One region of the Endozoicomonas sp. ALC013 genome, then DNA from elsewhere that is predicted to be linked to it. Evidence: riboswitches for the same ligand, from Rfam matches in the RefSeq annotation. Region 1 holds a riboswitch; the other holds the start of a gene.
What was found. A riboswitch is a leader RNA that binds a small molecule or an ion and turns the genes downstream of it on or off. The one in region 1 is predicted to bind thiamine pyrophosphate.
Positions count from the first base shown of each region.

Region 2: it holds a riboswitch for thiamine pyrophosphate, as region 1 does, so the genes downstream of both, thiD (bifunctional hydroxymethylpyrimidine kinase/phosphomethylpyrimidine kinase) here and thiC (phosphomethylpyrimidine synthase ThiC) in region 1, are expected to answer to the same signal.

Region 1 is NZ_JBLYNS010000028.1:29,083-33,372, reverse strand. It holds gene ACO6V1_RS07830 (GNAT family N-acetyltransferase) at 147-647, shown strand; gene ACO6V1_RS07825 (phosphohydrolase) at 744-1,418, shown strand; TPP riboswitch at 1,459-1,574, shown strand; gene thiC (phosphomethylpyrimidine synthase ThiC) at 1,769-3,592, shown strand; gene ACO6V1_RS07815 (pyridoxal phosphate-dependent aminotransferase) at 3,559-4,290, opposite strand, start outside.
Region 2 is NZ_JBLYNS010000072.1:14,969-19,258, forward strand. It holds gene ACO6V1_RS14090 (class I SAM-dependent methyltransferase) at 1-1,056, shown strand, start outside; gene ACO6V1_RS14095 (DUF3833 domain-containing protein) at 1,041-1,616, shown strand; gene ACO6V1_RS14100 (SDR family NAD(P)-dependent oxidoreductase) at 1,628-2,407, shown strand; TPP riboswitch at 2,461-2,561, shown strand; gene thiD (bifunctional hydroxymethylpyrimidine kinase/phosphomethylpyrimidine kinase) at 2,705-3,523, shown strand; gene ACO6V1_RS14110 (ABC transporter ATP-binding protein) at 3,539-4,290, shown strand, end outside.

The DNA.
Region 1 (4,290 bases):
AGTTGTTTTTCTTGATATTAGTATCAATAAATCAGTCAGTTGTATTCATCGGGTCATCTGATTAATGAGAACTTTCAGATCATCTAACTGTCCAAATGGCGGAGTAATTATTTTGTTGGAGCAAAGTTTCTGGAGACTATTTTACCGTGCTGATTGTTACTGATACGCCCCGTCTGATACTTCGTACCTGGCAGTTACAGGATGTCGATGCGTACTCCGCCTTACTGGGCGAAACACCTCCCGGTGCCTCAGATGCCATGGCCACAGAGCCCGCAAGCCTTGCAGAAACCGAGTTGTGGCGCTACCAGGCGGAACTGGATAAATGGGGGTGGTCGCGCTGGGCGGTGGTATTCAAAGAGAATAACCAGCTAATTGGCTATTGTGGCTTTTCTCCCTATGGCAAGCATATTGAGATGAGCTGGCGCTTTTTACCCGCTTACCGCGGACAGGGGCTGGTGCTGGAAGCTGTTGAGGCAGTGACTCAATTCGGCTTTAACCAGCTGGGTATGGAAGAGATTATTTCTTATACAACCCCCACTAATGAGTTTGCCCAGGGCGTTATGCAACAACTGGGGATGACACTTGATCGCTTTGAGGGGTGGAGTACCTGTACGGTTGCCCGTTACCGCATACAGTCACCGATATAAATCATGCGCTGAAAATATTCCGCAGCCACAGTACAATCACTTTAAATAATTTCATTCATTTAAATTTATCCCTCCACTTACAGTCTTTTTGAACTCATGAGCAATAGCAGCAGCGACACCCTGAGTACCTGGGAGCAGAAAATTATCGTCTGGCTACAATCCATGCACCACGACCATGATGACCACTCCCATGACTTTTCCCATTTTCAGCGGGTCTGGAAAACGGCGCAGCAGATCATGGATCTGGAGCAGGTGTCTGTGAATCCACTGGTGGTTCTCGCTGCCTGCTACTTTCACGATATTGTGGTGTTGCCAAAAGATCATCCTGAGAGGTCCAGGGCCTCTTCGCTGGCTGCCATAAAGACCAGAACCTGCCTTGAGGATATGGGGTTTCCTGCTGAGTTGATTGATAACGTCTGTCACTCGGTGGCCAGTCACAGCTATTCTGCGGGCATTGCGCCCGAAACCATTGAAGCCAAAGTGGTTCAGGATGCTGATCGGATGGAGGCTCTGGGAGCTATCGGGCTGGCCCGGGTTTTTTATACATCGGGCCTGCTGCGGCGAAAAATGTTCGACCCCGAAGACCCACTGGCTGAGCACCGGGCCCTTGATGATCGTGAATACGCGCTGGATCATTTCCAGGTGAAGTTGCTGAAGCTGTCTGACACCATGCAGACGTCCGCCGGACGCAGAATGGCAGAGCGGAATTCGGATTACCTCAGGGAATATATGGGCAAGTTGCTTAAAGAGCTGGAAGGGGATTATTCCTGACCCGGTACTACTTTTTCAGTGAGGGTGCCTTTATAATCTTCCCATCTTGTCGGAGTGCGAAAGCTGAGATCGCTGCATTTTATCGGATATATGTGCAGCAAATTCGTTGAACCTGCTCAGGGTAATACCTGCGAAGGGAACAAGAGAAGAGAGTACCGGGTTGCTATCTGGTGGATGGCTGATCACGCTTTTGGCCAATCATGCCTTTAATATCTCAAAGCATTGTTTTGCTTTAAATCAAGCAGCTTCTTGCTAACCTTGACGAGTCAAGCTAGCAAAAACCGTCTATTCCTTTTCTCTGGCCTGAGACACCGGCAAGCCATACCAATAACAATAGATAAGGGATATTCATGGTCGGTAACTCTCAACTTCAGGGTATTCAGATGCGTGCTCCAATTGCTGACAGTCAGTCACTTCTGGTAGAAGCCTGTCGTTCATTTCCTGCTTCACGGAAAATTTACCTTCCCGGCAGCCGCCATGATATTCGTGTGGGCCTGCGGGAAATAACCATTGGGCAGAGACACGGAGAGTACAGTAAGTTATCCACTGAATCTGCCGTTCGGGTGTACGACACATCCGGTCCTTATACTGATCCGGAATACTGCCTGGATCTGCTTAAGGGCCTGCCGCCTATCCGTTCAGAATGGATACGGGCACGAGAAGACTCAGAAGAGTTGAGTGCCCAGTCTTCAACCTATGCATTGCAACGAAAACAGGATATTCAGGTTGAGCCGGTGCGCTTTCAGTCATCTGCCCCCGTCAGATGTGCCCTGTCTGGAAGAAATGTGACTCAGCTCCATTATGCCAGGCAGGGAATAATCACACCGGAGATGGAATATATCGCCATCAGGGAAAACATGGGAAGGCCTGAAGCAAAGATAACCCCCGAATTTGTTCGTCAGGAGGTGGCATCCGGTCGTGCGGTTATACCCGCGAATATTAACCATCCCGAAGCTGAGCCAATGATTATCGGCCGTAACTTTCTGGTGAAGGTCAATGCCAATATTGGTAATTCACCGGTGACGTCTACCATAGAGGAAGAAGTTGAAAAACTGCTCTGGGCAACCCGCTGGGGGGCCGATACGGTGATGGATCTTTCCACCGGTAAACATATCCATGAGACCCGGGAGTGGATTATCAGAAACTCACCGGTACCGATTGGCACCGTGCCTATTTATCAAACACTGGAGAAAGTAAACGGCAAGGTAGCGGATCTTAATTGGGAGGTGATGAAGGACACCTTGATTGAGCAGGCAGAGCAGGGGGTAGATTATTTCACCATTCATGCCGGAACGCTGAGAGACCATGTGAAACTGACCACTGATCGGGTGACCGGTATTGTTTCCAGGGGCGGTGGGATTCTCGGGCAGTGGTGTGAAATGCATGACAGCGAAAACTTCCTCTATGAACACTTTGATGAGATCTGCGAGATATGCAAGGCATACGACATTACGCTTTCATTAGGGGATGGGCTGCGCCCGGGATCGGTGGCTGATGCCAACGATGCGGCACAGTTTGCCGAACTGAAAACGTTGGGTGAACTGACAAAGAAAGCCTGGGCACATGATGTGCAGGTGATGATTGAAGGCCCCGGGCATATACCGATGCACCTGATTCAGGAAAATATGGATAAACAGCTGGAGTATTGCCACGAGGCACCCTTTTACACGCTGGGTCCACTGACGACGGATATCGCCCCCGGCTATGACCATATTACTTCCGGGATCGGTGCAGCGATGATTGGCTGGTTTGGTTGTGCAATGCTCTGTTATGTGACACCAAAAGAGCACCTTGGCCTGCCCAATCGTGAGGATGTGAAACAGGGATTGATCGCCTACAAAATTGCTGCCCATGCGGCAGATGTCGCCAAAGGTCATCCGGGGGCACAACTAAGGGATGATGCGCTGTCCCGTGCCCGTTTTGAGTTCCGCTGGGAGGACCAGTTTAACCTGGCCCTGGATCCGGATACCGCAAAAGCCTACCACGACGAAACCCTCCCTCAGGACAGCGCCAAGGATGCGGGTTTCTGTTCCATGTGCGGACCAAACTTCTGCCCAATGCGCATGACGCATGATGTGCGGGAGTTGGAAGAGCCTTCAGCCAATAAAGAGCCCTTAGCCAGTAAAGCGCCCTTAGCCAGTCAAGCGGCTCCGGCAATGGAAAGCCCCTCCTGAATCCTCTCGATCAGCTGCCGGGTCTGGGCAATATCACCCAGTGTTATTCTCAGACCCTTTCGCCCAGTCTGGTCAGACTTTGGGCGAACAAGGATGCCATGGCTGCGCAGGTGCAGCTCAATGACCTCAGGATTATCCGGAAATGCCCAGATGAAATTGGCCGCACTGGGCCAATAGGGAATGGCCTGTTGATCAAGGAAATGCTCAAACAAGGGCTTGGATGACTCCATAACTTCCCTGACGTACTGACGGGTATACTCCGGATGGTCCAGGGCGGCATTGATGGCCACAGCGGCAAACTGGTTAACATCATAAGGGCCACGGATATTCAGCAGCGCCCGGATGTTGTCAGGGTGGCTGATCACGTAGCCCAGGCGAATGGAAGGCAGACCCCAGGTTTTAGAGAAGGTGCGTGTGACCAGAATATTCGGGTATGCCATAACCGCATCCGCCACGGTGGCCTGAGAGTATTCAAAGTAGCATTCATCAACCAGCAGGGCGGTATTGGGTGCGGACCTGGCAATGGTCAGAATATCTTCACGCTGGATTTGCGTGCCGCTGGGGTTGTTCGGGTTGGCGATGACAATCAGCCGGGTTTTTGCGGTGATGGCGTCCAATACTGCGTTAACCGGGAAGCCGGTTTGCCGCGTATAGTCTGGCTCAATAATGTTCAGCTTTTCAATATTGGCGCACTGGCG
Region 2 (4,290 bases), on a different contig from region 1:
AATCCGGTGGGGTTAATCCAGCAAGGCAGCCAGGGGTTACTGGGCTGGTCAGAGTCGTTTATTAATGGCGACTGGAGCTCTCCGGACCTGAAAGCGCTGACCGACTGGGCCATGGCCAATGAAGACAATCTGCAGGAGGTGATGACTGCCAACTGGTTCAGCAATCTGTTTAACCGGGGGTTGCACAAAATACGCCGTAACAGTCGCTCCGGCAGCCGTCGCAATATTGCCGCGCATTATGACCTGGGCAACGACTTTTACCAGCTATGGCTTGACCCGACCATGACCTATTCAAGCGCCCTCTATTTTGATGAGCATGAGGACCTGGAAACCGCACAGGGCAATAAGTACAACTCCATTATCGACTGGCTTGAGCTTCGTCCGGGGCATTCCGTGCTTGAGATAGGCTGTGGCTGGGGCGGCTTTGCCCGGGCGCTGAATCAGCGGCACCAGGGCGCATACAAAGGGATAACACTGTCGCAGGAACAGCTGGCCTATGCGCAACAGATGTCGGACAACCAGTCCCATCAGTTCAGTCTTACGGATTACCGGGATATCCATGAGCAGTATGATCGTATCGTTTCCATCGAAATGATTGAGGCCGTGGGTGAAGAGCACTGGCCGGTCTATTTTGAAAAACTGTACCGCAGCCTGAAACCCGGAGGTTCCGCCGTTATCCAGGCCATTCTGATTGACGACGCCCGTTTCGAGGAGTATCGCCGCGGTGTTGACTTTATTCAGCGCTACATCTTCCCTGGCGGTATGTTGCCCTGTGACAGGGTGATGCAAGAGCAGGCCAAAAAGGCCGGTTTGGCCATAACCAATACCCTCTCTTTCGGTCTCGACTATGCAAGAACGCTGGATGAATGGAAACGGCTTTTTCTTTCGGCCTGGCCTGCCATTGAACAGCTCGGATTTGATCAGCGCTTTAAACGCCTGTGGCAATTTTACCTGGATTACTGCACGACCGGTTTCCAATTCAGGAGTATTGATGTTTGCCTCTACAAACTCACCAAACCTGTGTCAGGGGAGGCCGCATCATGCGAGTCGCGTTAACAACAATAAAAGATTGGACGTCGGGACGGGCCTGGCTCCTGACCCTACTGTTTATGCTGACGGGGTGCTCAGCCATGAATATTGAAGATTATGCAGCTAGTGAACCAAGTCTGAAAATTGAACACTACTTTGCCGGGGAAACCGTTGCCTGGGGCATGTTTCAGGACCGGTTCGGCAATGTTCAACAGCGGTTCAAGGTGTTGATGACCGGAGACGTCAAAGACGGTGTACTGACTCTGGATGAACGCTTCATCTATTCCGATGGTAACGAGTCAACCCGTATCTGGAAGGTCAACATTATGGGTGACGGACAGTACCTGGGCACCGCCGGAGATATCGTTGGCCAGGCCATTGGCCGCAGTGCCGGCAATGCCTTTAACTTCAAATACCAGATGCGTCTGCCCATCCGTGGCCGGGAGTGGGTGGTGACCTTTGATGACTGGATGTTCCTGCAAGAAGATGGCGTACTACTGAATGTCGCCACCATGAGCAAATGGGGGATCAAGCTGGGCACTTTAACGGTCGCCTTTGAAAAACCCGGGCCAGAAGAAGAACCATAAAGGCAGCAGATATGAACTCTACTCAGGATACAACGCCTTCTAATGCTCCGGTGGTCTGGATCACCGGAGCCAGCCAGGGCATTGGCGAAGCCGTTGCCATTGCCCTGGCCCGGGAAGGAGTGACCGTAGCGGCCAGTGCCCGAAATGAAGAACGGCTGGCAGCACTGGCCAGGCAATCAGATGAACTGCCGGGCAGGATCGTTCCCTATCCGCTGGATGTGACGGATCAAACAGCCGTGAATGAGACGGTCAACAAAATCATTGCCAATCATGGTGCCGTTGGCCAGGCGATTTTAAATGCCGGCACCTATATTGCTTCGCCCGCAGCGGAGTTTACCAGCAATGTGGTGCGCCAACAGATGGAACTGAATCTGATGGGTGTCTGTCACTGCCTTGAGCCACTGATCGCTGCCATGAAAAAACAGGGTAAAGGGGTGATTGCCATTAATGCGTCGCTGGCAGGCTATCGTGGCCTGCCCAAAGCAGCGGGTTATGGTGCCAGCAAGGCGGCGTTAATCAATATGGCGGAATCCCTGAACTCAGAGCTCTGGCAAGAGGGTATTGATATCAAAGTGATCAACCCGGGTTTTGTCAAAACACCATTGACCAGCAAGAACCGGTTCCCCATGCCTTTTCTGATGGAGGTGGATAAAGCGGCGGAGGTCATCGTCAAAGGGATGAAGGGGCGGCAGTTCGAGATTCGCTTCCCGCGCATGTTTGCCGCCATCATGGCGCTTCTGCGTCACCTGCCCTACTCGATGTATTTCTGGTTGGTCCGTAAGACCGGATAAGCGTCAATTCACTCAATCGCTGGACAGCCTGTGGCAAACCCCATAGACTCCGCCGGTGTTGGTTGGGGTGTTCTGCCAGTGATGGCAGAACTGAGATACACCCATTGAACCTGAACCAGATAATGCTGGCGTAGGAAACCGACGGGCCTGAGAGCTGCTAAACCCCTGATGTACTCACCATCGTGCAAGCCAGTTAATCAATGCAGTTTATTGCCCCGACAGGAACTGCAACACCCCGCCCGTTGTTCCCGCCAGTCCTAATGATATGGAGTTTCTCTTGTGGAGCGGCGCGAGCTTATGTCTTCTACACCCATCGCATTGACCATTGCCGGTTCTGACAGTGGCGGTGGTGCCGGCATTCAGGCAGACCTGAAAACCTTCTCAGCCCTTGGTGCCTACGGCTGCAGTGTGATCACTGCGCTGACCGCACAGAACACGGTGGGTGTTCAGGGTATTTTTGATGTCTCACCCGCCTTTGTCCGGGAGCAGCTGGACTCGGTCTTTTCCGACCTGAACATTTCTGCCGCCAAGGTGGGCATGCTGAGCCAGCCTGAAGTGATTGATGCGGTTGCCCGCGCGGTCAGTGATTACCAGCCGAAATACCTGGTGGTTGACCCGGTGATGGTGGCCACCAGCGGTGATGTTCTGCTTCAGGAAGCCGCCATCGATAACCTGCGTCGCAAACTGATTCCCAAAGCAACCCTGATTACCCCCAACCTGCCGGAAGCAGCGGTTCTGCTGAACTGCCCCCGACCTGAGTCACTGGCAGCCATGGTCGCCATGATTGACCCGTTGATGGCCCTGGGAGCCAGTGCAGTCTTGCTCAAAGGCGGCCACCTTACCTCAGACCAGGGCAATAAGAAGGCCGTTGATCTGTTCCATGACGGTAACACCCTGCACCAACTTGAGTCTCCCTGGGTGGCAACCCGTAACACCCACGGGACAGGCTGTACATTGTCGTCTGCTGTCACTGCCTTGCTGGCCAGGGATTACCCTTTGATCGATGCCGTGCGCTCTGCCAAGGAGTACATTGCCGATGCCATTGGCCATGCCGACCATCTGAACATCGGTTCCGGCCATGGCCCGGTCCATCACTTTTACCGAACCTGGTCATAGAGAATACCGCAACGCATGTTTGATGTGATTATCCGCCAGGCCAGCCTGAGATTTGGCAACCACTGTGTTTTTACCGACCTCAACCTGACCCTTAAAGGCGGCCAGTGGACTTGCCTTCTGGGTGGCAGCGGGGTGGGCAAAACCAGTCTGTTGCGTCTGATTGCCGGTCTGCCTGCGGGCGAGACAACGGGGGAAGTGGTCTGTCAGGACGGCTTTTCGGTTCATCACCGAATCGCCTGGATGGCGCAGCAGGACCTGCTGCTGCCCTGGTTTTCGGTACTGGACAATATCACCCTGGGGCAGCGCCTGCGCCGCAATCTGACCGATGTGTTCACCCGTCGTCCGCTCTTGTCAGCCGAGGTTCGGGACCAGGCCATGTCCATTCTGGAAAAGGTAGGCCTGAGCGCAAAAGCCAACGTTCTGCCCCAGCATCTGTCCGGCGGTCAGCGCCAGCGGGTAGCACTGGCCAGGACCCTGATGGAAAACCGGCCACTGGTATTAATGGATGAACCTTTCGGCGCACTGGATGCCATCACCCGGCTCAATTTACAAGACCTGGCCTGTGAGCTGTTACAGAACCGTACGGTGCTGTTAATCACCCACGATCCCCTGGAAGCCCTGCGCCTTGGCCATGAGGTTTATCACCTGAGGGGGCACCCGGCCCGACTGACGGATGCCATTACGCCACCGGGCAAGACACCCCGCTCACTGGATGATAATGACCTGCTGGCCTTACAGGGCAAACTGCTGGATCGTTTACGTCATGA